DNA from 3 places in the Dyadobacter sp. AC419 genome. Region 2 is predicted to be linked to each of the others. Evidence: riboswitches for the same ligand, from Rfam matches in the RefSeq annotation. Region 2 holds a riboswitch; each other region holds the start of a gene.
What was found. Region 2 has a riboswitch for cobalamin ahead of AC0IYG_RS14405 (cobyrinate a,c-diamide synthase). Riboswitches for the same ligand answer to the same signal wherever they lie in the genome.

Region 1: linked by a shared signal. The riboswitch ahead of metE (5-methyltetrahydropteroyltriglutamate--homocysteine S-methyltransferase) and the one ahead of AC0IYG_RS14405 (cobyrinate a,c-diamide synthase) in region 2 are both predicted to bind cobalamin.
Region 3: linked by a shared signal. The riboswitch ahead of AC0IYG_RS03680 (TonB-dependent receptor plug domain-containing protein) and the one ahead of AC0IYG_RS14405 (cobyrinate a,c-diamide synthase) in region 2 are both predicted to bind cobalamin.

The regions. Positions count from the first base shown of each region.
Region 1 is NZ_CEEDCD010000018.1:185,761-195,783, reverse strand. It holds gene AC0IYG_RS13280 (aldose epimerase family protein) at 1-158, opposite strand, end outside; gene AC0IYG_RS13275 (hypothetical protein) at 204-608, opposite strand; gene AC0IYG_RS13270 (galactokinase) at 656-1,381, opposite strand; gene AC0IYG_RS13265 (D-2-hydroxyacid dehydrogenase) at 1,399-2,313, opposite strand; gene AC0IYG_RS13260 (hypothetical protein) at 2,485-2,760, opposite strand; gene fumC (class II fumarate hydratase) at 2,993-4,393, opposite strand; gene AC0IYG_RS13250 (glucosamine-6-phosphate deaminase) at 4,541-5,272, shown strand; gene AC0IYG_RS13245 (acyltransferase family protein) at 5,374-5,760, shown strand; gene AC0IYG_RS13240 (acyltransferase family protein) at 5,753-6,493, shown strand; cobalamin riboswitch at 6,664-6,882, shown strand; gene metE (5-methyltetrahydropteroyltriglutamate--homocysteine S-methyltransferase) at 7,005-9,326, shown strand; gene AC0IYG_RS13230 (acyl-CoA thioesterase) at 9,401-9,787, shown strand.
Region 2 is NZ_CEEDCD010000019.1:178,168-188,190, forward strand. It holds gene AC0IYG_RS14395 (TonB-dependent receptor plug domain-containing protein) at 1-1,298, opposite strand, end outside; gene AC0IYG_RS14400 (hypothetical protein) at 1,301-1,927, opposite strand; cobalamin riboswitch at 2,055-2,305, opposite strand; cobalamin riboswitch at 2,373-2,559, shown strand; gene AC0IYG_RS14405 (cobyrinate a,c-diamide synthase) at 2,740-4,062, shown strand; gene cobN (cobaltochelatase subunit CobN) at 4,059-8,342, shown strand; gene AC0IYG_RS14415 (magnesium chelatase subunit D family protein) at 8,342-10,023, shown strand, end outside.
Region 3 is NZ_CEEDCD010000008.1:54,934-64,956, reverse strand. It holds gene AC0IYG_RS03710 (valine--tRNA ligase) at 1-33, shown strand, start outside; gene AC0IYG_RS03705 (DEAD/DEAH box helicase) at 58-1,395, shown strand; gene AC0IYG_RS03700 (tetratricopeptide repeat protein) at 1,464-2,204, shown strand; gene porU2 (putative type IX secretion system sortase PorU2) at 2,243-4,075, opposite strand; gene AC0IYG_RS03690 (hypothetical protein) at 4,063-5,217, opposite strand; gene AC0IYG_RS03685 (YncE family protein) at 5,394-6,476, opposite strand; gene AC0IYG_RS03680 (TonB-dependent receptor plug domain-containing protein) at 6,540-8,510, opposite strand; cobalamin riboswitch at 8,507-8,709, opposite strand; gene AC0IYG_RS03675 (DMT family transporter) at 8,771-9,709, shown strand; gene AC0IYG_RS03670 (thioredoxin family protein) at 9,811-10,023, shown strand, end outside.

The sequences.
Region 1 (10,023 bases), on a different contig from region 2:
GCATTGGTCAATGTATAAAGGTCTGCTTCCTGGCCGTCAGGAAGTTTGCCGAAAGACTCCTTGGAAATCGTACTGATCATCTCTTCTTTGTTTGATTTGGAGCAGCTGAAAAGGTAAAAACTGGTCAGCGCGGTGAGTAAAAGAAATATTTTTTTCATATCAATGCTTAAAGGTTTGTCTAAGAATAGTTACAAGTCCAGTTATCAGATGATTTCCTCGGTTCCGGTTGTAATTTTTACTTTATAACAAGGAAGGTCAATCTGATATGCTTCGAGATAGGCTGCTTTCATTTTTTGTTCAAAACCATCAACAGCGTCTTTTTTTACAAGATTAATGGTGCAGCCACCAAATCCGCCACCCATCATCCTCGCGCCAAGCACAGCCGGGTCGTTATGCGTCTGATCAACCAGAAAATCAAGCTCCGGGCAGCTTACCTCATATTCATGCTGCAAGCCCTCGTGCGTCGCATACATTTTTTGGCCAAATGCAATCAGATCTCCGGCTACCAAAAGGTCGCAGGCATCCTGCACGCGCTGAATTTCTTCTGTGATAAACTTGCACCGGCGATTCACCGGATCACCCAGTTCATCTTTGTGCTTCGCCACCATTTCGGGCGAAACGTCACGAAGGCTTTCAATTTCAGGATAATATTTTTTCAGGATCGAAATCCCCTTTTCACATTCAAGCCTTCTTGTATCATATTCCGAGTCTTGCCAATGAATGTTTCACACTCGTATCGCAAAGCACCAGCAAGTAATCCTGCATCGGGAATGGAAAATATTCGTATTTCCAGTGATCGGCAATCGAGCCTGATAACCGACTCTTCTTTTCCAAATGCGGAAGCAAACTGATCCATAATGCCACATTGAACGCCTACATACTCGTTCTCGGCTTTTTGCGACATTTTTACAATGTTAAATCGGTCAAGATTGAGGTCAAAAACCTCATTAAGCGCAAATAAAAGGCAACATTCCAATGCAGCCGAGGAAGACAATCCTGCGCCAACAGGCACATCTCCACCAAATGTTGTTTGAAAACCGCCTATTTTGAGCCCCTTTTTGTAAATCTGCTCAATGATCCCAAGCTGATAATGTGTCCAAGATCGGTTCGGTTTGGTCAGATCATTGACATTGAAAGAATAAGTCTCATTCAGGTCCGCGGCGTGCAGAATAACCTGGTCATCGTCTCTTGGTTCAATCACAAAATAGACCGCCTTATCAACGCTTGCAGGCAACACGAAACCATTATTGTAGTCGGTGTGCTCGCCGATCAGATTGATCCTGCCTGGCGAACGAAAAGTCCTCACCTTATCCGGATTGGATGTTTCGCCGAATTTCTCAAAATATTTTCCCTTAATCGATTCTATTATATCCGCTTGCATTATGTCTAAATCTTATTTTAATATCCTTTGAGCAAATTCACTTCATTGACAATGTTCCCGCCATTTTCCATTGCAAAAATATTGTTCAGGAAAAGGTCCACTTTGCCTATATGTTCGTTGCTATGCCCGCCGCCGGTGTGTTGCGTCAGTATTACGTTTTCCATTTTCCATAATGGACTGTCAGCAGGCAACGGTTCTACTTCGGTCACATCCAAAACCGCACCTTCCAGCAAACCCGAATTCAGTGCTGCAATGAGCGCCTGTTCGTCCGTCGTGCTTCCTCTTCCAACGCTCGCATAAACGCTGCCCGCTTTCATTTTGGAGAAAAACGTTTCATCAACAAAATGATGCGCCGTGCCCGGAAGTGTGTTGATAACTAAGTCTGCGTGGGGCAATTCATTATAAAGATCTTCTTTGCTGAGCAAATCCGCCTCTGGTGAAGTCCTGGCCATTAAATGCGTAGAACAACCGAAACTTTTGAGAATAATATTTACAGAAAGCCCGATTGTGCCAGCGCCCAGAATGACCACATTTTGTCTGAAAAGGATTTTAAGTTCAGCCCGGAGTTTGGAGCCTACCCATTCTGATTTTTGTTTAAGCAATGTAAGCGTGTCCAACCCACGATAGAGCGCAAGCACGCCGCCTACGATCGATTCCGCGCAAGGCCTGGCAAACCAGTCACCCATGTTGGCAACTTTCACGCTCTCGTCGATTTTTACAACTGAATATTGATCAAAACCAGCAGAATCCAGCTGCCAGAATTTCAGGTTCGGTAATGCATCAGAAAACCATTCAACAGGCGGATTTCCCAAAATATAATCTGCATTTTGAAACGCCAGACCGGCTTTCTTCTTCGCTCGTTGTCTCAGTCCGGAAATGAACGGTATTTTGGGATTGTAATGCCTCGCTAAGTTTATTTCTGAGCGATTCATCCAGCATGGAATAGCAGTAGATGACCATTTGTTGTTTTTGGTTAAAGAAACAAAGTAAAGAGTTTTACCTGTGTCACGGGCGCTTTTGGTTTTTAATCTTAGCCAGAATTTTCTTTCCTCTTGCACGGAAAGCAGGTTTTTCAAAGTCCATCGACTCTTCAATAATTATACCTAACTCGTTTCTGATCTCAGGATAAAGTTTGGATAACTTGTCGAGAATAGTAGTGAGAATGTGCGGATAGCAACGGCAATGTTCCTGTTTTGGATCGATTCAAAACAAACATCCATCACTTTTCCATGCACGGCCGTCGGAATTTCAATTTCCTGTAAAATACGAGCGCTGTTCCGGATCACCGCATCGTGCACGTCTGTCCGGGAAAGCATATCCACGAGCGATCCAATGTGCGGGACAATCATTTCGGGGCAGTCCATTGAAGCAATGCGCACGCTCAGCGCTGCGCGCTGGGCCAGTCTGTAATCCTTTGCAAGGAAGCAGCCGATCAGTTCCTGAAAGTTTGCCGCGTCCTGGCAAGCATAGGCAGCAACTTCTGTCGCCCGCCTTTTTGGACTGCATCGGATCGGCCATCAATGTGCGCTCAATGTTCATAATGGTCACGATATGAAAATCAAATGCTCCGTCGTTTCTGGCGGAGCATTTGATTTAATTAAGCATTGGAAATTACTTGTTGTCGCCAACCATATCCTCCGGTTTCACCCACGCATCAAAATCTTCCGGCGTCACATAACCCAGCGCAACTGCCGTTTCTTTTAATGTTGACCCATTTTTATGCGCTGTCTGAGCGATCTCCGCAGCTTTATAATAACCGATTTTTGTATTCAAAGCCGTAACCAGCATTAATGAGTTGTTTACGTGCTTCTTGATATTTTCATGCAACGGCTCAATGCCCACAGCGCAATTGTCATTGAAGGAAACGCAAACGTCGCCGATCAGACGAGCCGAATGCAGGAAGTTGTAGGCCATTAACGGTTTGAAAACATTCAGTTCAAAATGACCATTGGAACCGCCGATTCCAATCGCGACATCATTGCCCATCACCTGCGCAGCCACCATTGTCATGGCTTCACATTGCGTTGGGTTCACTTTCCCAGGCATAATAGAGCTTCCCGGCTCATTATCCGGAATGTGGATTTCACCAATTCCTGAACGCGGACCAGACGAAAGCATGCGAATGTCATTTCCGATTTTCATCAGGCTCACAGCCACTGTTTTCAATGCACCATGTGCTTCAACAATCGCGTCGTGCGCTGCTAATGCTTCAAATTTGTTTTCGGCAGTGATAAAAGGAAGGCCGGTTAACGATGCAATGTGACGCGCTACATTTTCCGAATAACCGTCTGGCGTGTTAATGCCTGTTCCAACCGCAGTTCCGCCTAATGCAAGCTCAGAAAGGTGCGAAAGCGTGTTATATATGGCCCGCAAACCATGGTCAAGCTGAGAAGCATAACCCGAAAATTCCTGTCCCAATGTCAGTGGCGTGGCATCCATGAAATGCGTCCGTCCGATTTTCACCACATTGCGGAAAGCCTCAGATTTTGCCTTTAATGTGTCTCTCAGTTTGATGATTCCGGGAATCGTAACGTCAACCAATATCTTATAGGCCGCAATGTGCATGGCCGTTGGATAGGTGTCATTGGATGATTGCGATTTGTTAACATCATCATTCGGATGCAAAACTTTCGTTTTGTCACCCAGCTCGCCGCCTTGCAAAACATGGCCGCGGTAAGCAATTACTTCATTGCAGTTCATATTCGACTGCGTTCCCGAACCCGTTTGCCATACGACTAATGGAAATTGATCGTTTAGTTGGTCTGTCAGGATTTCGTCGCAAACCTGTCCGATCAGGTCACTTTTTTCTTTTGGAAGGATGCCGGCCTCATAATTGGTGATGGCTGCGGCTTTCTTCAAATATGCAAATGCCTTGATAATTTCCTTAGGCATTTTGTTGATATCCTGTGCAATGGGGAAATTTTGGATCGATCGTTGGGTCTGTGCGCCCCAGTAAACATGAGCCGGCACCTGCACCTCACCCATGGTATCTTTTTCTATGCGGTATTCCATTTTTTTATTTTTCAGAATGAACAATGCGGATTAAAGCGGTAAAGTTAGGATTGGACTTTCAGTTTTTGGTGTTTTTCGAGGATAAATGTTTCTTGCTCCAAAAGAATGTCAGGCTGACCAATTTTTTAATCACATTTTATTTAAATTATGAAACCAAAACTCAACGTTTATCAGGATTATAAAGCAATGAGCCTTGCCGCCGCCGAGCGTGTAATGGCTTTACTTTCCAAAAAACCCAATGCGGTTATTTGCCTGCCGTCCGGCAGCACTCCTCTGGGCATGTTTGAGATTTTGGTTTCTGCGAACCAGAAAGGCATGACAGATTTTTCCAAATGCATTTTCATTGGCCTCGACGAATGGATCGGTTTCGGTGCAGATGACGACGGGGGATGCAGGAATTTACTTAATAAAGATTTTCTTAGACCAATCGGTTTGCGGGAAGAACAGATCGTCTTTTTTGACGGCAAAGCGCACGACCCGGAGGAAGAATGCGCGCGCGTCAATAAAGTGGTTGCTAGCTTGGGCGGGCTGGACCTGATCCTGCTTGGCGTGGGCATGAACGGCCATTTGGCTCTGAATGAGCCGGGAACGCCGTGGGACAGTTACGCGCACATTTCGGAGCTTGAAAACATAACTAAAGAGGTCGGTCAGAAATATTTTAAGCAAACAACAGTTATTAATCAAGGCATTACGATCGGAATCAGGCATATTCTGGAAGCGAAAACGGCCATTCTGATGGCGTCGGGCAGCGCAAAAGCAGCGGTAATCAAGCGGGCGCTGGACTTTCCGGTGACGACAAGCTTTCCGGCCACGGTCCTGCAAAATCACCTTAATGCCGAATTTTTGCTGGATGAGGAAGCTGCAAATCTGATCAGTTAAAAACCTCAAACCATTCATAATCAGTCAATGCTTTTTACCCATTTTAAGCAGTATCCAATGCAGTGCGAGTTTATTTATTGCGGCTTAATTCCCATGAATAGATGCAAAAACAAGCCTATTTTTCTCAACTGGATGGCCTTCGGGCAATCGCGATCCTTCTCGTCATCCTTTATCATTGGTTTCCTGAAAACACAGGGATCAACAGAATCGCCAACGGACCGCTTGGCGTGACGCTTTTTTTTGTCCTGAGCGGCTTTCTTATCACCCGTATTTTATTGCTAAGTAAAAATGCCGTCGCTTACAACGGCATTGCACCTGTTTATAAAAACTTCATTATCAGGCGCGCTTTGCGGATTTTCCCTTTGTATTATTTGCTGTTGTTTTTCGTTTGGCAGGCCAGGTCAATTCATTTTATTCTCGCCCATCCAAACAGACTTTTACACAGATCCCGCACATTATCTTCTTTATATTTCGAATTTTTTGCTTGAAAAAACAGGCAACTGGTCCGACTTGCTCTCTACATTATGGTCGCTGGCCGTTGAAGAGCAGTTTTACATTTTTTGGCCACTTATAATATTAGCCGTTCCCGTGCGGTTTCTGGAAAAAGTCATTTTTGCAACCATTGCATTGGGCATTGTAAGTCGCTTGATCCTTTCATTTTTTGGTCATAACCTCGGCGTGCTGATGCCGACTTGCCTGGATGCATTCGGGTTAGGCGCGCTTTGGGCTTTCGTTTTGGTTTATGACAGGTCTCCCGAAGCCTTTTTGCGTAAGCTGAAAATCTTTTCGGCAGGCGGATTTAGCCTATTTCTTTTCTTCTGTTTCAGGCAAGTGGATTCCGTGCTGTTTACGCTGTTTTTCAGGACGTCTATGGCGTTGCTTTGTTTATTTTTTGTGGCGCACGCCAGTTATGGAAACGGTTTTAAGTCCGTCGGAGGCAAAATTTTGGACAACAGTTTGCTTCGTTACATTGGCAAGATCAGCTATGGCATTTACATTTATCACATGATCATTCCTGCAATATTGCTGCCGGTTTTTGTAAAACTGGTTCAAAGAATATTCAAGATCGAGCTCATTGTCACCGATGTAATGGGAAGGGCGCTAAGCCTCGTACTCGTTGTTGCTGTTGCATCTTTATCCTGGTTTTGCTTTGAGTCGCCGATTAATGGTTTGAAACGATATATCAATGTCAATTCGCTCCGGTTGCGCCTAAACCGGTGAAATGCATTCATTTTTGTTCAACAAAATTCACTTTTGGGCACTTGCAAAACCTTTGCAAAAAGATATTTTATCCCTTCGTATTTATCAATACGAACGCCTTTCACTTAAAACACGGCCTGTTTAGCGCTCCCAAAATTTTCATTTTAACTTTACCCCGTTCTTAATGAACGCCCGTCAATCGGGGTAGTGGTTTTCGCTGTTGGAGCCCTCAGCCAACTGAGCAGAAATTAAAAAGGAACCGTGTGAAATTCACGGGCAGTCGTGCTACTGTAAGTATTGGTTCTGTGTAATGCAGAACAGATTTTTACCCTCGTGTCCCATTGCCTCGCGGCGAGAAGGGCGGTAAAAGTGATACAAGCCAGGAGACTTGCCGCTACGCTCAATGACTATTTCCTCACGATTGGGAAATGGTTACGCATTGATTTACAAAACATTATGCTGGATAATTTCAGGAACAACATTCCTGGACGAGATTCCTGTGCTCTATTGTTAACTCTTAAACACGAATGCTATGTTATCACACAACCTTGGTTATCCACGCGTTGGAAGTCAGCGCGAGCTCAAAAAAGCCAGCGAACAGTTTTGGGCCGGTAAAATTGATCGGGACGAACTGCAAAAAGTCGCCCGCAAAATCCGCCATCAAAATTGGGAAATGCAGAAAGCAGCTGGTTTAGACTTTATTCCTTCCAATGATTTCTCATTGTATGACCACGTTTTGGACACTTGCCTCATGGCCGGCGCAGTGCCGGAGCGTTACCATCAATTGATAGACGGGAAATCGAATCGCGAGCTGGATTTGTATTACGCTATGGCGCGTGGCGTTCAACGTGATGGGCTGGATATCAAGGCGATGGAAATGACCAAATGGTTTGACACCAATTATCATTATCTGGTGCCGGAGTTTATCAAAGACCAAAAATTCAATCGCTATTCCGACAAGGTCATTATAGAATTTGAAGATGCGCTGCATAAAGGCATTTTGACCAAGCCAGTGCTTGTGGGCCCTGTAACTTATCTTTTGTTGGGAAAAGAAAAGGAAGCGGGTTTTGATAAAATTGATCTGCTGGATAATCTTTTGCCGGTTTACATTTCCGTATTAAAGGAATTGGCCTCACGCGGCGCGGAATGGATTCAACTGGACGAACCAGCGCTTGTGCTTGATTTGAGAGACGAAGACAAACTTGCGCTGCAAAGTGCTTATGCGCAAATCCGGGAAGCCGTTCCGAAGTTGAAGATTCTGGTTGCAGCTTATTTTGGTGCGTTGGAAGAGAACCTTTCCACGGCAACGAGTTTGCACATTGATGCATTGCACATTGACCTCACGTGTGGCGCAGAAACTTTGCCCGAAATCCTGGCCGATGCAACATTTGTAAATTCTGCCAAAAAGCTTTCACTAGGCATTGTGGACGGCAGAAATATCTGGAAAAATGATTTCAAGAAGTCGCTTGATTACATAAAGCAGGCAATTGATGTTTTGGGAGAAGCCCGTGTGATGATCGCTCCCTCTTCTTCCTTATTGCATAGTCCGCATGATTTGGACCTTGAAAAAAATGAAGCCGTCTTAACGCGGGAAATCAAGAACTGGATGGCTTTTGCTAAACAGAAATTGAGTGAAGTTGCAGCATTAACGCATCTGGCTCAGACGGATTGGACCGCTAATGCGCTATTTATTGAAAATCAAAAAGCGCTAGAAAGCCGAAAGACTTCCGCATTGATTCACAAACCGGAAGTGAAAAAACGCGTTGAGGGCGTTACACAGCAGGATTTTGACAGGCAAAATGCATTCAATGTCCGCCAATCCATTCAGTTGGAAAAACTGAAACTGCCGCTGTTCCCGTCGACAACAATTGGCTCATTCCCGCAAACCGATGAAGTGCGTCAGTTGAGGGCAAATCTGAAAAGCGGAAAGCTGACATTGGAAGCCTACGAGGAACGCATTAAGGAAGAAATTGTGGCCTCATTGCGCTGGCAGGAAGCATTGGGCATTGATGTGTTGGTTCACGGCGAATTTGAGCGTAATGATATGGTCGAGTATTTTGGAGAGCGCTTGTCTGGATTTGTATTCACGCAAAATGGCTGGGTGCAGAGTTACGGCAGCCGCTGCGTGAAACCGCCGGTTATTTTTGGGGACGTCGAACGGCCCGCGGCTATGACGGTGAAATGGTCTGCTTTTGCACAAGCGAATTCAGAAAAGCTCGTGAAAGGCATGCTAACCGGGCCGGTAACGATTCTGCAATGGTCATTTGTGCGTGACGATCAGCCAAGGAAAGACACCGCATTCCAAATCGGACTTGCAATCCGGGATGAGGTTGTGGATCTTGAAAAGGCCGGCATTAAGGTGATCCAGATCGATGAACCGGCGATTCGCGAGGGCTTGCCTTTGCGGAAATATGCATGGCGCAACTATCTGAAATGGGCCGTGGACGCATTCCGGCTGAGCGCTGCGGGTGTTGCCGACCAGACCCAGATCCATACGCATATGTGCTATTCCGAATTCAATGACATCATTGATTCGATCGCAGCAATGGATGCGGATGTGATCACGATTGAGACTTCGCGGTCACAAATGGAGCTGCTGGATGCATTTGCCAACTTTAATTATCCCAACGAAATAGGACCGGGCGTTTATGACATTCATTCGCCGCGCGTTCCTACGGTTGATGAAATGATTGTTTTGCTGGAAAAAGCATTGAAGGTAATCCCTGCAAGAAATCTTTGGGTTAACCCCGACTGTGGCCTGAAAACAAGGAAATGGCCGGAAACCGAAGCAGCATTGAAAAACATGATCACGGCCGCTAATCTGCTGCGCGAATCAGTTGCAGTTGAACAATAATCCGATTTTTACAAAGAGTCAGGAAACGCAATTCCTGACTCTTTTTTACATTTGCGTGACCAAAAGCTACAATTTTGACATTAGAAGAAAAGATTCTTGCCTCAGAAACCCGCGTATTTAAGACGGTTTTTCCTAATAACACAAACCATTACGACACACTTTTCGGCGGCACCGCCCTGTCGATGATGGACGAAATCGCATTTATTGCAGCCACCCGGTTTTCAAGATTGCGCTGCGTAACCGTTTCCTCCGACCGCATTGATTTCACCCATCCCATCGCCGCAGGGACCATTATTGAATTAGTAGGAAGGGTAGAAACGGTCGGTAACACCAGTATGAAAGTGCGCGTCGATATTTTCGTTGAAAAAATGTACGAAGAAGGCCGCGAAAAGGCAGTTACGGGCATTTTTACTTTCGTTGCGCTTGACGAAGATTTGAAGCCTACAAAAATTACATTTTAGCGATTTAAACCGATTGCTCATCGTAAGTCACCGGAGGATAAACGGATTGTGTGCAGAGAATTAGGTTGGTCCATTTTGCGATCAACTAATTGCACAATATGCGTATTCCTATTGCTTTCTTCGGAAGTGTTATCTTTCCCGATCGGCAGAAAACTTATCTAATAGCCGTTATTGCCGCTGAGGAGGGCTCTATTCCATGATTAGGAAGATAGCCCTGGCGTCAACATTTATTGTGA
Region 2 (10,023 bases):
TTTACATTGAATGTAATATTGTCATAGCGCACACCCGGTTGCAGCGTCCATTTTTTATAGTTCAAAAGCGCTTGTGCGTAAAAAGCCGACGAAGTGATCGAATAGGCAGGCTGCGTCGGTGCCCGCTCGGTCGTATCATTGCTCCATCTTCGGCTGCTCGTCTGGGCGTTCAGATAATCATAACCCAGCATGATCGTGTGCTTTCCGATCTTCCAGGAGTCCTTAATTTGTGCCCCGGTCCATTGGTTTTCACCTTCGGCCGAGCGGAACGGCATTACTGGTTTTCCCGCAACATTGAGCGTGAAGTTTTTCGTATTTTCCTGTCCATGAAAGACTTTTAAGCTCGGTTCATGATTTCCTATTATGCCCGAAACAGCCACGTCAACCGCATTTCTGTCGTTATTTTTTTTACTCGCCTCCGCACTTCCGGATGATATTTCGCCGGGAGATTCAACGTTTCTCGCTACAAAATTTTCTCCGCTTACATCGACCCGCCAGTTTTTGCTCAATTGATAGCCCAGCCGCGCCCGACCCGTGTAATAATGCAGGTTTGTAAATGGCCTGCGCTGTCCGTCCGTAACCGTTTCATCCACCTGCTCGACCGGAATATCCGTGTAATTTTTCTGTGCATTTTCAAACCCAAACAGATCCCGGAGCAGATTATTCTTTCCTATTTTATAATCCTTCGCACGCTGAAAATATGCGAACGAAACATCATAGTCGAGCTTTTTGGTCAGGTTACCGCCTGCATTAAGCCCGGCTTGCATTGTTGTAAAACTGCCATATTCTACAAATGCATTTCCCTTGGTTGGGCCTTGTGATTTGGTGCGGATAATGTTGATCACCCCGCCCATTGCCTGTGAACCATACAAAGAAGACGCAGGCCCTTTCAGCACTTCAATGTGCTCAATGCCATTCAAATTGATCTGCGATAAATTGGTAACCCCCGCCGGACGGCCATCGATCAGCAGCAATGTCCGCTGATTGAGCCCCGAAAATTGCGGCCGGAATCCGCGGATCCCGATGCCGGATGACAAGTTTGGATATTGAATCACGTTGACGGCCGCCAGCTTGCGCACAATGTCGGTAATGTCAGCGGCAGGGGTGAGTTTTAAGTCTTCACTGGAAATGATCGTAAGCTGCTGCGCCAGGTTTTCCTTCCGCGTTTCAAAGCGTGTGGCGGTGACCACGATGGGGTTGAGCAAATTGGTTTTGCTGGAATCTGCAACTGGATTCTGTGCTTTTGCACAAAGCGAAATCGCCAGCAATGCTGCGATCTGGTAAGTAAATGTTTTCAATATTAAAATGAATTGGAGAGCGTGATTGCTCCGATGACAATAGAAAAAGCGCCTACGAGATAATTGACTATCCGGAAAAACTGCTCACGTTTGGAGACATACCGGCTGATTGATAAAGCAAAAAAATAGCCATAAGCGGACATGGAAAGAATGATTCCTAAACTTTGAATGATGATGATCCAGACAGCAGTCTGCGCATCACTCGCCGCCAGGGTAAGCGCCACCGCACAAGCCCCGCCCGTGCCAGCCAGTCCATGCACCATGCCCACCCAAAAAGAGCGGCTAACCTGCTGCGGCGGATTCGTGTAAATTCGTGCATCCCGTGGTAAGAAATTCCGCCTGATCGCCACAATCCCCAGCCAGATCATCAAAGGCCCGACGAGCATTTCAACTTTTCCGGAGACTTCAAGCAAAAGCTGGGATTTAAGCAGCAGCACCAAAACTGCAAACAAAATGAGGCTCAAAGAATGCCCCAGCGCCCAATGCATCGACCGCCAGATCAGCTTCCAGCGCCGCGCCGGACCCTGCTTTTCGTCAATGGCCAGCACAGAAACGGCCGCCATATGATCGGGTTCAAAAGAATGCTGGATGCCTAAAAGAAGGGAATCGACAAGTAAGTAATTGACCATAACAATCGAATAAGGTTTCGCCAAAAAGGCACTGAACTTATCCGGATTGGAAACAGGAGCATACAAGAGGAGGGGCAAAGACGCACACGCCCTGCCGACATCCTATCGCCTTTCTTCCCGAAAGCAAAACGGATATTCTCAACTGGCAGGTCTTCTGGCTCGTTCAACTTCTAACGCCTTCCCAGGTCAATTTTGAATTTTGAATGACTGAATGTTTTTATTCATTCATTCTATCATTCTATCATTCAAAATTGCACCCCAGTGGCATTATGTCAGAAGCTTGTAAATTGAACTTACAGCAGCGGGAACTGCTCCGGAATTACACCGGATTCCCTTTTAATTCCGCCAAAGGCGGACACCAAATGAAGCGGCAAAGCTAGATCTTTTTAATCTACTTTGTTAACATTTACCATATCTTTGGCCCAATAACGAGTTCTTTACATTCTTTTTTCCAACAGAGACAGGTTTTACAAACCAGTAAATTAATAGGGAACCGTGTGAGAATCACGAGCTGTCGCGCAACTGTAAGTAACGCAAAAAGTTTATATCAAAAGTTGTCCACTGGGTGCACACCCGGGAAGGATGATATGAATGTTACAAGCCAGGAGACCTGCCTTTTTCAAAGTTGACGATGCTTTCGCGAGATGAAGCAAGTCGGTCCGGATATCTGTTTTTCGTGGTTTTAACAACCCGGAACTGCAACAGGCGTGCTCCTGCACGACATGCTGGCTTCCTCTTCTGATCGCATCGTGAAAATGATGCAAGGAGCTTTTAACACATTCAATGTCAGTTAAAAGAATGGAAGCAACGGCATGAAATCACACTTTCTGATCTCAGCACCATCAAGCAATTCAGGTAAAACGACGGTTACCCTGGCATTGCTGCGCGCGCTGAAAAATTGGGGATTAACCGTGCAGCCCTTCAAATGCGGCCCGGACTACATTGACCCGATCCACCACACGCATGCTTCGGGAAATATCAGCATCAACCTGGACACATTCATGGCTTCTGAAAGTCATGTACAGGAACAATATCAGTCCTATTCCCAAGATGCGGACGTATCGGTTACCGAAGGCGTGATGGGTTTGTTTGACGGGGCCGACAAAATGAGAGGAAGCAGTGCGGAAATTGCCGGGCTGCTCGACATTCCCGTAATCCTCGTGATGGACGCAAGATCCATGGCCTATTCTGTTGCGCCGCTGCTTTATGGATTGAAAAATTTCAGAAAGCAGATCAATGTTGTCGGTGTGATCTTCAATTTCGTAAACACAGCATCGCATTATAGTTTCTTGAAAGATGCCTGCGCAGATGTAGGCATTGAGCCATTGGGTTATCTGCCAAAAAATGAGGCGCTTCAAATCCCTTCCCGGCATTTAGGGCTACATATCTCAGCAGAAACTGATTATGAGGCAATTATCAAAAATGCAGCGCAGGCAATTGAAGCAACTGTTGATATAAAACGCCTGCTGGAAATCACTCAACATTCAAAGCGTCACGTTCATTTTAAAACCGCTTTTTTACCAAAACAAAACTTGCAAATAGCAATCGCCCGCGACGAGGCATTTGCATTTACTTACCACCAGAACATTCAGGTGCTTTCCGCTTTTGGCCAAATAAAATGGTTTAGTCCGCTGCACGATGACACAATGCCGCCGGCTGATTTTCTGTATTTGCCCGGTGGTTATCCGGAGCTTTATGCAGCGCAGCTCAGCAATAATCACAGCATGCGTGAAAGCATTAAGGCTTACTGCGAAAGTGGAGGACTGACTTACGCTGAATGTGGCGGGTTAATGTATTTGGGTGAAAATTTAACAGATAATAATGGACAAACATTTGCTGTGGCCGGCGCGCTCAAATGCAGCACGACCATGCAAAACACGAAAATGACATTGGGTTACCGCACTGCCATTTGGGAAGATCTGGCATACAAAGGACACGAGTTTCATTACTCAGATTTTGACACCAATAAGCTGGAAGAACTGCCCGTCCAGTTCCTCAATGCAAAAGGAATTGAAACAAACACCCGGCTTTACAGACACAAAAAAACCTTCGCTTCCTATATGCACGTGTACTGGGGCGAGAACGAACATTTCATCAATAAACTATTGAAAATGAAAGGCTTGGCGCGGTTATGAAAGAAATCAAACGCCAGCGGATTACCCGCGCCGACGGAAAGTCGATCAACCTCGTGCAGCGCCGGGGACATTTATCCTATTGCTATAATGCATGCTGCTGCGGGCGGGTGGATAGGGGATATGCGCCCGTTCCGGTGGAGCTTTACAAAACCGAATGGCTGAAACGAAAGCTTCGCAACAAGGTCCACATGACCAAAGGCGGCTGCCTCGGACCGTGCACGCTGGCTAATGTGGTAACGCTGCTGTTTGACGGACATTCAGTCTGGTTTCATTCCATTAATAATGACTGGCAGATCCTGGCCATTTTTGATTACATCGAAAGCATGGTTCAGGCCGATCGCTATCTCGTGCCACCTGCTGACCTGGCCGAATATGTGTTTCAATTTTACACCTGGAAAGGCTCCGAAAATGCAACATTGGCCGGCCTTGTCGCTCAACCCACAGAAGGCATCGTCTTCCTGACCCACGCCGACACTGACCTGCTGGCCCTCGACCGCACGATTCAGATTTTACCCGAAGATTTTCCCAAAACCATGGGCATGAGCCTCACCGGGATCAGAAGTGAAGAACAAATGGCGCAATTGCTGGAACGTGAACTGGCTGAGGCAAAGATCATTGTCGTCCGCGTTCATGGCAGGCTCAGCACGATTCCTGGGTTCAGTCAGCTCGTTCATCTTGCCAATCAGCGCGGGCAATATCTGATCGTCGTCAGTGGAACCGGCGAATTCAACCCCGAATTTGCTGCCTTATCCACGGTTACGCCTGATGTTTTGCAGGAAACATTGCATTACCTGAATGCAGGTGGTTATGCCAATTTGTATTCGTTATTATGCTATCTGTCAGACCATTTGCTCATCACCGACTTTGGTGCGGAGCCGCCGGCAGCATTGCCTGAGCACGGTATTTATCATCCCGATTTGCCCGAGAACGCAGACATTTCTGACTGGCTGAAATATCACGATTACGCGCTCCCGACGGCCGGATTAACATTCTATCGTGCACATTGGATTAGTGGAAACACCGGTTTTGTGGATGCCATGATCCGCTCGCTGGAAGATCAGCGGCTGAATGTCCTTCCCGTTTTTACATCATCATTAAAATCCATAGATCCGAACACCGGCAAACCGCAGGCCTTTCAATATTTCGAAAATTCCGTGAAGCTGGATGTGCTGGTGAATACAATATCTTTTGCCATGACGGACTTACAGCCTGCGGGGACGGTCAGCAAACCGCAATCGTCCCTGACAGCGCTGGACGTGCCGATCTTACAAGCCATTACGAGCGGCATGAGCCGCGGCCCCTGGGAAACTTCCTCGCGCGGATTGAATCCATTGGACACCGCCATGAACGTCGCTATTCCTGAATTCGACGGCCGCATTATCACGGTTCCGGTTTCTTTTAAGGAAAAAGGCATCACAAATAAAGGTTATCAGGCCGTTGAAAACCGTGTTGACCGCGTTGCAGGGCTGGCGGCCCGATTTGCAAGATTGAGACATTTGCCCAACAGCAAAAAACGTATTGCTTTTATTTTTACCAATTCAAATACAAAAGCTTCGCAGGTTGGTAATGCAGTCGGGCTCGATGCGCCGGCCTCTTTAATGAATATCCTGAATGCCATGATGGCGGAGGGTTATCAAATTTCGAATCTCCCCGAATCAGGAACGGCGTTGATCCACGAATTGATCGACCGCTGTTCGTATGATGAAAATTATTTGACGCCGCAGCAGCTTGCGCTCGCGCCGGGCCGTGTTGCAATTGATCAATATAAACATTGGTTTGAAGAACTTCCCGAGCAGGCGCGACAGAAAATGGTCAAACAATGGGGGCCGCCGCCGGGCGAAACTTATGTGCATAACATGCACATTGCATTGGCCGGACTGGATCTGGGCAATGCATTTGTGGCTTTGCAACCGCCCCGCGGCTACGGCATGGATCCCGACGCCATTTACCACCAGCCCGACCTGCCGCCAACGCACCATTATTATGCATTGTATCGCTGGCTGCGCGATGACTGGCAGGCTGATGCAATCGTGCACGTAGGCAAGCATGGCACATTGGAATGGTTGCCGGGCAAAGGAATTGGCTTGTCCGAAAACTGCTTTCCGGATGCATTTCTGGCGGATATGCCACTTTTTTATCCGTTTATTATCAACGATCCGGGCGAAGGTTCACAGGCCAAACGACGCGCGCATGCAGTCGTGGTTGATCATTTAATGCCGCCTATGACGTCTGCGGACACCTATGGAGAGCTTGCGCAGCTCACCCAGTTGGTGGATGAATATTATCAGGTTGAAAGTCTGGACCCGGCTAAGTTACCGCTTTTGCAAAGGCAGATCTGGGAACTGATCAAGCAAACCAATCTGGACGCAGACCTTTCGGCGATGCTCAGCCGCGATCATGGCGATCACAAGCACGATTGGGATGATGAAATGACGCCCGAAGGCGTGCCGGTCAGCATTGCCGAAATGGATGGAAAAGATGTAGCGCATTTGATCGAAGACATTGACGGCTATTTGTGTGAACTGGGTGCTGCACAGATCAGAAATGGTCTGCATACGCTGGGTGAAATGCCTTTGGATCAATCACTTGTGGATATGCTGCAAGCGCTGACGAGGTTGCCTAATGCCGACGTGCCAGGTTTACAGTCGGAGCTGGCCGCATGCTTTAACATTGACCTCGAATTGATTCTGGCAAGAAAAGGCGAGCGACTCACGCACGTTTCTCCACAATTACAGGAACTCGCAGGCCGCCCGGTTTTGACGGGCTCAGATGCGCTGGAAACATTTGACGAGCTGTCGCAGCATTTGTTTACCTTATTAATGAAATACGGATTCCAGGTTCCTTCGATTAACCAGACATTGTTTGAAACATTCAACATTCCCCCCGCAGATCGCAGACTTTCAGGCATTTATCAGATCCTTGAATTTGTTTGTAAACATTTGGTTCCTAATCTCGCGCAGACTGAAAATGAGATCAATAACCTGCTGCATGGACTGAGCGGTGGTTACGTTCCGGCCGGTCCCAGCGGGGCGCCAACGCGGGGAATGGCGCATATTTTGCCGACAGGCCGCAATTTCTACGCAGTGGATCCAAGGGTTTTGCCTTCCAAAGCCGCGTGGGAAGTGGGTCAGCAACTCGCCAAAGAAGTGCTTGACAGACATTTAAAAGAAACAGATCGCTATCCCGAGCGCGTCGGCATCAGCATATGGGGCACAAGCGCCATGCGGACACACGGCGACGACGTGGCCGAAGTGCTTGCATTGCTGGGCGTAAGGCCGGTTTGGCAAGCCGAAAGCCGCAGGATCACGGGTGTAGCAATGATCCCGCTTTCTGAATTAGGCCGTCCGCGCATTGATGTGACGATTCGCATTAGTGGCTTTTTTCGGGATGCATTTCCACATTTGATCGAGCTCATGGACGAGGCCGTGCAAATGGTGATCACAGCGGATGAGCCGCTTTCTCAAAACTTTGTAAGAAAGCATTATTTCGACGATCTTCTTGCCTTGCAAAAGGACAATAATCTCTCAACCGACGAAGCCGAGGAACGCGCTGCTTACCGGATTTTTGGCGCAGCGCCCGGAAGTTATGGCGCTGGAATTCTGCCACTTATCGATGAAAGGAATTGGGAATCAGATGCTGATTTTGCCAAAGCTTATCTCAATTGGGGCGGTTATGCCTATTCGCGCAGTGCGGCCGGCGTTGATGCGCGGGCGGAATTCAGCAATCAGCTTGCGGGTGTCGAAATCGCCTTGCATAATCAGGATAACCGTGAGCACGACATCTTCGACAGCGACGATTATCTGCAATTTCATGGCGGCATGATCGCCACCATCCGCAACCTGACCGGGAAGCAGCCGCGCCATTATTTCGGCGATTCGCAAGATCCCGCCCGGCCGGTTGTCAGGGATTTGAAAGAAGAAACATTGCGCGTTTTCCGCACCCGCGTCGTGAATCCCAAATGGATTGAAAGCATCAAAAAACACGGTTACAAAGGCGGCCTCGAACTGACGGCAACAGTGGATTATCTTTTCGGTTACGACGCCACAGCCAAAGTTGTGGATGACTGGATGTATGAAAAAGTGGCTGAAAGCTATGCATTGGACGGTTCTATGCAGGATTTTCTAGCCGAAAGCAATCCGTGGGCGCTCCATGCGATCTCGGAGCGGTTGCTGGAAGCGGTTCAGCGCGGCATGTGGGCGGAGCCTTCGGAAGCGGTTTTGGAAGGGTTAAAAGATTTGTATTTAAAAAGTGAGGCGGAAGTCGAAACGAGAACAGAATAATGCAGCATTATCCATTTACAGCCATTGTCGGGCAGGAAAAGTTAAAGCAGGCGTTGCTGCTTTGCGCGGTCAATCCGGGCATAGGCGGTGTGCTCATCAAAGGTGAAAAAGGCACCGCCAAAACAACGGCAGCACGTGGTTTACAGTCGGTTATGCCTCTGATCAATGAGCTCGAACCAGCGACTTCCGTGCCTTTTGTTGATCTGCCCATCGGTGCGTCCGAGGACCGCGTATTGGGCAGCCTCGATTTGCAGGCCATTCTTTCGGAAAAAAAGAAACAGCTGCTTCCGGGGTTGCTGGCGGCTGCACATGGCGGCATTCTTTACATTGATGAAGTGAATTTATTGCCGGATCATCTCGTCGATATTTTGCTCGATGTGGCTGCTTCCGGCGTGAATACGATTCAGCGGGAAGGCCTTTCGGCAAGTCATCCTGCGAAATTCATTTTGATTGGGACGATGAATCCCGAAGAAGGCAACCTGCGTCCTCAGTTTCTGGACCGGTTTGGTTTAATGGTGGAAGTGGGCGGGGACTTTGATGTGCTGTCAAGAATTGAAGTCGTCAAGCGCAGAATGGCTTTTGAAGCAAATCCGCATTCTTTTTGCCAAGATTTTGAAAATGAGCAAAATGTGCTGAAAGTCCGGATAGCAAACGCTCAAAACTTGCTGCCGAATGTTGATATGCCCGACGGACTGCTTTCACTAATTAGCCAATTGTGCATTGAATCGGGCATAGCGAGCTTACGTGCTGACATTGTGATGTACAAAACGGCCATTACAATTGCCGCGCTCGATAATCGCTTGCTTGTCAATACGGCGGACATCACTCAGGCAGCGGCGCTCGTGCTGGCGCATCGCAGATCTAAAAGAATGCAGTCTCCAAATCCAGGAAGCCAGTCGCCCAATGGTGAAAGTGAATTGCAAAATTCTGATAATCAATCTGCTGATCCCAAGAACAATAATAAACCGAAAGAGGAATCTAATGTCAGTCCTGAAAGTGAGCCGGGCAACGACAAATCGAATATAGACAATTCAAATGCTGAGGTTGACTGCGGTGAGGGGAAATGTGCCGACTCTCCGGACGAAAAAACATTTGGAATAAATCTCAATGTAGAGGCGCCGGCGCTGCAGGTAAAACCAGCCGGCAATGTCAATGATTGGCTTGAAGGGCGAAGAAGCAAAGCGTCGGGCACGCCACAAGGATTTAAGATTCGCACGGAAGCGGGTTCTGCTGGTAATAATATTGCTCCGACGGAAACTTTGCTGAACGCCATTATTCGTAATCCGGATAACATTTCAATTAAAAAAGAAGATGTGCATTATGCCATTAAATCTGGTAAAACAGGGCATTTGATCCTGTTTGTAGTGGATGCATCGGGCTCGATGTCAGCGGGAAAGCGGATGGAAGCTGTGAAAGGAAGCGTGCTGAGCTTGTTAAACGACGCTTACCAGAAACGAGATGCTGTCGGCGTCATTGCGTTTCGGGGTGTGGAAGCAACTGTGATATTGTCGCCTACTTCAAGCACGGAAATGGCCGAAGCGGCATTGACAAACCTGCCAACCGGCGGCCGCACGCCGCTCGCCCACGCATTGCAGCTAGCCAGTGACTTATTGCAGCAACACGCAAGGAAATCGGATTCAAAGCCTTTGCTCATCCTACTTAGTGACGGAAAAGCCAATGT
Region 3 (10,023 bases), on a different contig from region 2:
ACGCTGAAAGAAGCACTTGCGAGGTTGGGTTAGTGCTAGTTTTCGTACCTTTGCGCCATGCAGACTACGCAAAACAATTTTGAGCAATTCAAGCTTAACCGTCAATTACTCAACGCAATTGAAGAGGCCGGCTACACCGAGCCAACGCCAATTCAGGAACAAGCGATTCCGCTGGCGCTTGCCGGACAGGATATTCTGGGCATTGCCCAAACAGGAACAGGAAAGACAGCAGCCTATACATTACCGCTTTTAATGCGGATCAAATATGCCCAGGGGATGCATGCCCGGGCTTTAATTATGGCGCCGACGCGTGAGTTGGCGATGCAGATTTCGGAAGCAATCGCGCAACTGAGCAAATACACTGACATTCGTACGGTTGTTTTGTTCGGCGGCGTCGGAACGAAAGCGCAGATAGAAGCCATTCGAAATGGGGTTGACATTATCGTTGCCACGCCAGGCAGGTTTATGGACCTTTATTTTCAGGAAGAGGTGATTGTCAAAAACCTCAATGTAATGATCCTGGACGAAGCCGATAAAATGATGGATATGGGCTTTATGCCGCAAATCCGAAAACTGCTCGAAATCATTCCTACAAAGCGGCAGAATATGCTTTTTTCGGCAACGTTCTCAGATAAGGTCGAAAGACTTTCTTTTGAATTTCTCGAATTTCCCACACGTATAGAAGTCACTCCACAGGCCACAACGGCCGAAATGGTTTCCCAATCGCTTTATGAATTGCCCAATTTCCGCACAAAAATTAATCTGCTGACGCATTTGCTCAAAGATCGTGAGGCATTTAACCGTGTGTTGATCTTTACGAGAAGTCGCAAAGTGGCCGGTCTCGTTCACCAGAATTTATTGAACAATGTGGTCCGCGAGGATGAGCTGAAAGTCATTCACGCCAACAAAGGACAGAATACGCGGACGAATGCAATGGAAGCATTCAAAGAAGGCTCTGTGCGGGTTATGGTGGCAACGGACGTGGTCGCGAGAGGGATCGACATTACGGAAGTGAGCCATGTTATCAACTTTGATGTGCCTCTGATTTACGAAGATTATGTGCACCGCATCGGGCGCACCGGACGTGCAAACCGCATTGGTCAGGCGATCACTTTTATGACGATGGCCGATGAATATCACATTCGAAAAATAGAAAAAATGATCCGGATGGAAATCCCCCGACTGGAACTTCCTGAGGATCTTGAAATTGCTCCAACCCCTGTCAGCGAGCGCCAGGACATGCTTCGGGAGATCGATAACCAGAAAAGGAGAGAAGATCCGACCTTTCTGGGAGCCTTCCATGAGAAGAAAAATGTGTATCGTCCGGCTAGCAAGACGACCGCAAAAGGCGGGCAAAATCGACGGAATTCTTCGGGAAGAAGTAAACGCAGATAATGCAATACAATCTCAATAAATCCGTTTAACTTGAACAATAGAAAACCTGTTTCTCTATTAAAGTTACTATGAAAGAATCTGTTGTTATTTGGCTTGCTATTCTTATTCCAGTCTTTGGCTTTGCTCAAAACACCCATCTCGCGAGCGCAGCGCCAACCACAGATACGAATCTTGCCCAAAAAAGACCGTTGGATTTAAAAGAAAGACGCGTCTTGCCATTGTTTGGAGAAGTAAGTAAAACCTCTGAGCAAATAGATGAAGAAATCCGGTTTCTAAGCGAGTGCGATAAGTCTTTCACGAGCCGTGCTGAGGCAAGCAGTTTTTTCACTGCCCGCGCATGGGAATATCTGCAGGAAGGTTCTTTGGACACAGCATGTTACCGTTTCAATCTGGCTCATCTGCTCAATGACAAAAATGTAGAAACTTACTGGGGCCTTGGTGTGATTTCATATCAGCGTGAAAACTGGGTTGACGCAAAACGCATGCTGAGCCGTGGAATAAGTCTTCAGGGTGAAAATGTGCCGTTATTAGTTGATTTATCGACCGTTGATTTAAAGCTTTACGCCATTTCGAGCCGTAAGGAGGAACTGGACGAAGCCGCTGAGCTGCTCAACCGTGCCACTGCATTGGATTCCACTTATGCATTAGGGCAATACAATCTGGCATTGCTGCATTACAATCTGAATGATCTTGATAAATCCTGGGAGCATTTGCATAAAGGACGTGCACTGGATTTCAACCAAATGAATCTTGACTTTGTTGAACTTCTTAAAGCAAAAAAACCTGATCCGCAAGGTTTCTTCAAATAAGATCAGCCGCTTTTCCTTCTTGTAACTAACAACTCAGATTACTTCGCTAGTAAAATTCTGCCGGTTCGCACATCGAAAGGCTCTTTCTGACTGTTTATCAAAAAGACTTTATAAGTAAAAATTCCTGACGTGCTTTGCGTTGGTAACCAAGTCCACTCATTGGTTAAGGACCACATTGGGAATGAGATGGTTTTATCTTCAACGACATTTCCCTTTTGGTTAAAAATCAAATATCTGACTGATTTCAGGTCAGACTGCTTTGCTGATTTAAGCTCAAATCGCAAATAATATGATGCCGGATTGGGGCTTACCACTAGTTCAGCGGCCTTATCATCCTGATCACTCACCTCAAAACGTAGCCGGTAAGGCTCAGCAACTGCATTGCTGCTCAGATCTCTTGCATTGACTAAAAGTTCATAATGACCTGTTTCAAGTTTTGTTAAATATTTCACTAGCAAACTATTAATTCCTGTGGAGTCTACGACAATGTCGTTTTTTGAATAACTAACTGCTTCAAAATCGCAGTCGTTGTTATTGCATCGCTTGATGAAAATGTCAATGAGCGTCGTGTCTGGCAAGAGTGGCTTGTCATCCGATAAGCGAAGTGTAATTTCCGGATTAGGCCCGATTACTTCATCTGCTTTAAGTAATCTGCCGTTGAAAGTTACGTTGAGCAGCGGAGCTATCATGTCTTCATTTTCAACCGGGTCTATGATGTTCGGTTTATCAACAAACCGCAGCTTTAATGCAGGATCGCCTTGCAGGACGGTTTGGTGCACGTTGGCGATGCTGTAAGGGTCTTTATCGTTTGCTATAATGTCATTTGCGACCGCAAGATGAATCTTGCCGATAGACAAATCGGCCGTCTTTGAGTCCGTAAATATGTGGTGATAAAGGCGCTGTAAATACTTGGAGCCCGGGCTGACGTGGCTTTCGAAAGAGTTGGCGATAATTGCAATGGCTCCTCTGTCCGGTGCCAGTATCCAGTCAAGCGACAGAGAAATCCGGTCACTGGATTTTGGCTTTGGATTGGCTTTGCCGTTAAATACATTGCCTACGCCGCATCCATTAAAGTACATCAAAGGATATTTATACGGATTTTTATAGCCTCTTGGCGCATCCGTAATAAACCCAATGTCGAGATCCGTCACCCAGTTAGAGCCGTGACCAAAAAAGGTGATAAGCCCCACGCCGGCGTTTACATCTGCCGTAATGTTGACCGGCTCGGTTTCACCCATTGCTTTCTGCTTCACATATTGCTTCACTTTTCCCTGAACCAATCCGCCCGTAACAACCGGCACCAGCGACTCCAAACTTTGTCGCAGCTGTGTGATTTCACCGACCGTTTTTCCACCATTCAGATGCAGCACATTTTTCTTCCAGCTCGTATCTTCCGCGCGGTCATGCTCGTAATCTTTTACTTTTTGCAAATAGTCTAAAATGCTCTGATTGTTCAATGCGGCAAGTCGTCCGACCGGAATTGCGGGGACATTCGAAGGAGCGCCTGCCAGACCTTCGACAAGCAATGCATCGGATGCGGGAAAACCGATCGTGGGCACTTCGTTAGGCAATTCCCGCTTCATTCTTTCATTAAATGTAATCGACTGACCGATCAGGAAAAGATACTTGTTCTTTCCTCCTTCTGTAAGCATATAAGACATGAATCGCTTAATCGCAACGGGACTTGGCTCGCCATAATTGAATTGATTATAAATGTCCTGAATGGTCGCGATCACTGGCTTAAAACCGCCGCCTGCGGGAGATGAGCGATATTCCGAAAACCTGGATGCGCCACTTCGAAGGCTGTCGGTTGTGATAATGATGTAATTGGGTTCCTTAGGGGCGAATGCTTTGAAATTTACTGCTGCAATTTTTTGAGGAGCAACATTAACGAACGCATTCGCGGCGAAGAAAACTTGTTGCTTCGTTCCTTTCTCGGAATCATCAAATTTTCCGGCATGCCTTTGATCAAAACAGGTTGGTCCGGATCTGAAACATCAAGCATTGTGAAGCCAGCCGATGCGTTTTTTATCGCAACCCTGCTCCACGATTCTTTTACAGGATCAAATCTCAATGTTTTGCCAGAGCCTTTGTCTAAATTTATTAACTGCGGATATTCCGTTGATAAGTAAGTCACGGAAAATCTTTCAAGACGATCTTTGATAACGGACTTAAATGCTAAAATTCCGTTCTGGTTCACGTCCATATCTTCTGCTTTGAGCTCAAATGTGTATTTCTGCGCGTCGAAACCAGAACTTTGAAGCACATGCACCAGACGCAAAGACGCCTTATTTTTCCCGACATACACTTCAATCTTTCGCTCATTTCCACTTCTGCCGTGAACCATTAAATGCAGTAATGACTTTTGCACATTACCCGCAAAATGTTCCAATTTGAAATCTCTGAAAATTAACGAATCTGCTTTAATAATTGGCCCCGTTTTGCTGGCTCCCGACTCGAAGAAACTATTCATAATCAAAGGCTTGATTGCGCTCATTGTGCTCAGCGAATAGGATTCTGAATATTGCGTCACTGTGATTTCCTTATGAAATGTGAGTACAGGAATTTGATTATTAGCAGGTTGTTCGACAATTTTTGTTCTCATGCCTGCCTCGCTACCAACAGTCAGAAAATAGGAACCTTCATCCGAATACATGCTGAAATACGGGTTAGTGCGGGCGCTCATGGGCCTGTACAACAGCGAATCACTCGCACCATCATTGGTTACAGCATAAAAAGCAATCTCGTTATTCGCCGTGCTGACAATGGCAACTTGCTTTCCTCTTCTCCACAGTTGAAGTTTGTCTGGAGAATTTGTCGGAAAGCTTTTAGGCAAAGACGAAAACGGGATGCGATGTAAACCTTTTTCGGTTATCCCGATTTTTACGTAAGGCTTACCATAGCGAATCCAATTATTCGCATATGGAGCACTCCATTGTGCAAGGGCTGCAATTTGAAACAGCAGTGCACCGAAGAAAATGAAAACTGATAAAGACTCTTTTTTTAAGCGCATGTATTGAGAAACAGAGGAATTGCACACTGCTGCAAATAATGCGATCAATCAATTAATCGGCCCAATCCAATGAATTAACGGCTTGGCATCGATTATTTAAAGGCGAAATGTCTTGGGCCAAATGCAAAAAAGCACACGACGAATCGCCGGGTGCTTTTCAAAATGAAATCAAAAAATTACTTGAAGAAGAAGCCGGTTGGCGCGACATTCACTTTAACCGAGTCAACCAATGTGCCGTCTGCACGGTAACGCACTGCATAGCCAGCCTGCGCATAAGAAGGCGTAACACCCGCGTAGATCAAACCTTGCGATGGGTCCACTGCCAGGCCTGAGAAAAGGCGTTTGATAAATGGCGTTGTAACATTGATTTGCGCATCATTAATGCCAAATCTGTAAGTTTCTCCGTGCGACACATAATTTGCGTCGCTATATGATAATGTGAAGAAAACACTTCTGCGGTCGGCGCTGAATGCGAAATTTCCAGCCGATTTGCTTGCGTCGGCACCCATTGTTAATGATGCTTCAGAAGCGTAAGTGTCAGGATTAATGCGGATGGCTAAAATGCCGTCATTTACCCAAAGTTTCCCATTCGCATCGATGCCGATTGGTGTCGGAGCGTTTGTGAAAGTGATGGTTTTTTCGACTGTGTCAGTGGATGTGTTAATCACAGAAAGTGTGTTCCCCATTCCGTAAGAAATCGTCCCCACAAACAGTTTTCCATTATTAAATACGAGCGTTTCAGGTCCAGACGCGATGTCGATCTTTTTGGTGATTTTGTTGCTAATCAGGTCAATTACAGCAACGTAACCTGTTTTATAAGCATATCCTTCGTTGGTTCCCCAGCATGAAACATAGGCTTTATTGTTTGGCCCAAAAACCACTTCGCGCGGGTTTTCAATGTCCGGTGCACCGATGGATGCAATCGTTTTGAATGTATTGCTGTTAACAATTTCGATCTTGTCCAGTCCGGCTGCTGAATTGTCAACCAGCACGATCCCGACTTCACCAGCGGCAGCATAACCTTGCACGCCACCTTTCAAAGCAGTCCCGTTTGCCGTGGAATATATGTCAGCCTGTGCAGTGGTTTGTTCTCTGGTAAAGAATGAAATTGCGCCGTTATTTTGAGAGAAATTCCCTTCATTGATCACAAAAACGCCCTGAATAAAATCGCCTTTCGGAGCCGGATCGCTTTGATTACATGACCATGCAAAAAAGGATAATGCTGTAAATGCTGCTAATCTGGATAACTGTTTTTTCATTTTTTGTTTTATTAATTGTAAACATTTAGCTTCCTAAACCGCCTGAAAGTTCTTACAAAACCTTTATTCGGCCGCAGGAAGGGAATTGTAACTCAAAATTAAGCTCAGCGCAAAGCTTCTGCCGGGCATTGCATTGTTTCTTACATTTAAATAGAACGTGTTTGCGAGATTATTGATCTGCGCCTGCACCCGCATTTTTGCTATCGCAGAAACAAAAGTATACTCAGCCAGCAGATTTGACAGCGTGTAACCCGCTAAATATTGTGAATTATCGAATGTGCTGTAACGCTTGCTAAGCGTCTGAACCTGTCCGGTCAAGCGGGCATTTTTATATTGCAAAAATGCGTTAACATTGCCGGAATGCATCGGCACAAAAACAAGTTGCTTCCCGATAATGTCTGAGGAATAAGCGTCGTAAGCCTTTTCCTGCGAGCTTTTATTCAACGCATAATTTGCATTTAAACCCGCTTTCCAGGCAGCAACCTGATATTTCCACCCAAGCTGCACTTCAAGTCCGCGTGCCAAAACCTGCTGCAAATTTTCAACATGATAGGCGCGTGAAGGATTCCAGTAAGTCCAGTCTTTAATGCGGTTATGATAGGCGGTTATTGTCGCTGAAATGGAGTGGTTGCCTGGCAAAACAGCATGTTGTTCAAGCCCAATTTCTTTGTTCCAACCACTTTCCGGTCTGATATCCGGATTGCCCATATCTTTCCAATAACGCTCATTCAATGTTGGAACCCGGTAACTGCGACCGTAAGAGCCTTTTATTTTCAAAAGATAACCGGTGTTTTGCACCAATAAATATTCAGCGCCCAGCGACGGCGTAAATGGTGGATTAAAACCCGTCACAAAAGCCTGTCGCAGATTGGCAGAGATCAGCAGACGCTTTGTGGCTTGTAACCGGCTGAGTAAGAAGAGATCACCTCGGTTTTCAGTGAGCAAACCGGCTTCATAACCCGCCACTCGTGCCCGGTAATGTGTCCACTCGCCGCCCGCTTTGATCTGTAATTTGCCAAACTCAAAATCACGCTCCGCACGATTGGAAAACTTGTCGGTAACCGCATGGTCCCATTGGCTGTAATCTCCTTTAGCATAATCAATTATATCCCTGACCCATGCAGAGCGCAATGTTAAAAACTTGTAATTATAACGCAGCATTGTGCGGTAAGCCTCTGTCAATGTAAGCTCGCGTCCGGCCTGATCGTCGGGTGTGAGTGTAAGCCGGTTGCGGGTGAGCCACACGTGGGCGGAAATCTGGTGATCGTTTTTTGAGGTGAAAAACAAATCCTGCACAAGCCCGCGCTGGAAAGAATTCGCAGGAAGCAAAGCATATTGTCTACGCTCCGAGTAAGGAAAATGATTATTCATGCGGCCGTCATATGCACTGGTTTTTCCTGAAAAATTCCAGTTAGCATTGATGGGAGCTGCATAACTTGCTGTAAACTGCGTCTGATGGTTGTTAAAGCTTTCTTGTTGCCTGCCCAATGTTACGCTAAGGGCTTCCCTGGTCGGCGCGCTGCCTAATAGAATGCTTCCGCCAACCGCATCGGAACCCACAATGCTTGCAGAGGAACCATATTGAACAGATAATTGATCAAATCCGGCGACGGGAATAGTTGAAAAATCGGTTTGGCCCAAAATAGGCGAATTAATGTTCAACCCATTCCATAAAACAGCCGTGTGATTGGCAGATGTTCCACGGAAAGAAGCCGTATTCAGCTGGCCAGGGCCGTAATTTTTAAATGCAATGGGCGTGTAAAACGAAAGCAGGTCACTGATATTCTGGAAGCGGAATTGAATGAGTGCTGCCGAATCGATCTTCTGGATTTTAAGGCCGCTCATGAATTTTTCAGGAACAAAACCTTTCACAATAACAGGATCCAAACGGATGCTATCTTGCTGGGCGACAAGGATTTTTGGAATAAAAAGCCATGACACAATGGTCAAAATCATGAAAAATCTTCGATCAACGATCACCTGAGCTGATATGAATTGGCGTTTCACTTTTGTCTTTCCTCCGAAAACAAACATGTGAATTTTTTCTGGCAGGTCTCCTGGCTTGTCTTATTAATCCGCGGCCTTCCCGTTTAAAATACAGTGGCACTGGGGGTTGGATCAAAAAATTTGCAGACTTACAGTTGCGGGGACAGCTTCCGGATAAACGGAATTCCCTATTAAGCCTTATTGTTGCATTGAAGCAGCGTATGGCGCCAAAGTTGCAAAGGTAGGGAATTGAAGGGACTTTCGACTGTGGCCGTTATGGTTTATATTTGGCCAAAACCTGCATAATATTGGCTGCCCTTACCCAAAAACTTACTGTTAACAACTCTCAAAAAGGCATTTATTTAATGCTGGGAGCAGCCTTTTTCTTCTCATTGACATCTGCGATTTCCAAGTGGCTCGGGCGTGATTTTCACATTGTTCAACTGGTCTTTTTTAGAAATATCGTTGGCGTCGTATTTGTTCTGACCAGCATTTGGCGACGGCCGGTTCGTCAGCAAGGCGGGAAGTTGGGGCTGCTGATTTTCAGGGGTGTTGTAGGCACATTATCGCTTTACATGCTTTTTTACGCGATTCAAACATTGGGTTTAGGGCGCGCGTCAACGTATCAATACACTTATCCGATTTTCCTGGCATTGCTTTCCTGGCTGCTGATCGGTGAAACGCTCAATTCCCGGGAATGGGCGGCCATTTTTGTCGGATTTATGGGCATACTTTTCGTTTTCCGTCCCGACCTGTCCATTTCCTTACGCGACAATGCGCTAGGGCTTGGAAATGCATTGCTGACTGCTATTTCTTATTTGTCTATCAGGCAGTTAGGCATTGTTTACGACACGCGTGCGATCATTCTCTCGTTCATGCTGAGTGGCATTGTAATGCCCATTATTTCCATGCTCGTCGGAACTTATTATCCCATGGAACACCTCGATTTCCTCATCGGGACTTTTCGTTGGCCAACCGATGGATTTCAATGGCTGGGATTTTTAGCATTAGGATTAACAGCCTTGATGGGACAGCGAATGTTAACCCAATCTTTTACATTTGACAAAGCGGGCCGCGTGGCTGCGATTGGTTATTCCAATATTCTTTTCTCCGTTTTGATTGGTTTTTTGATGGGAGAAGCCATTCCATCGTTATCCATGCTAACCGGCATGATCCTGATTGTAGCGGGAGGAATAATGGTTTCTTTTGCCAAAAAGACGGTGATCGTCGCTGATAAAGCGGAGTAAGGTTCAACATTCTGCTGCTTATGGTTTCAGATTAGGCTGAAATTTTTGAGCTTACGATTAATTTTAGAGAAATGCTGTTTTAGTTAAACAAGCGAAAGGCTATGAAAAAATCGATTCTGACCTGCACCATTGTCCTGATCACATTCGCGCTCATCACCGGATTTCGTTCAGACACCACTTCACGCGCAGAAGGCATTCAATGGATGACGATTGAGGAAGCGTATGCCAAAATCCAGCACGAGCCAAGGAAAGTCATGATTGATGTTTACACCGACTGGTGCGGCTGGTGCAAAGTGATGGATCGCGAAACTTTC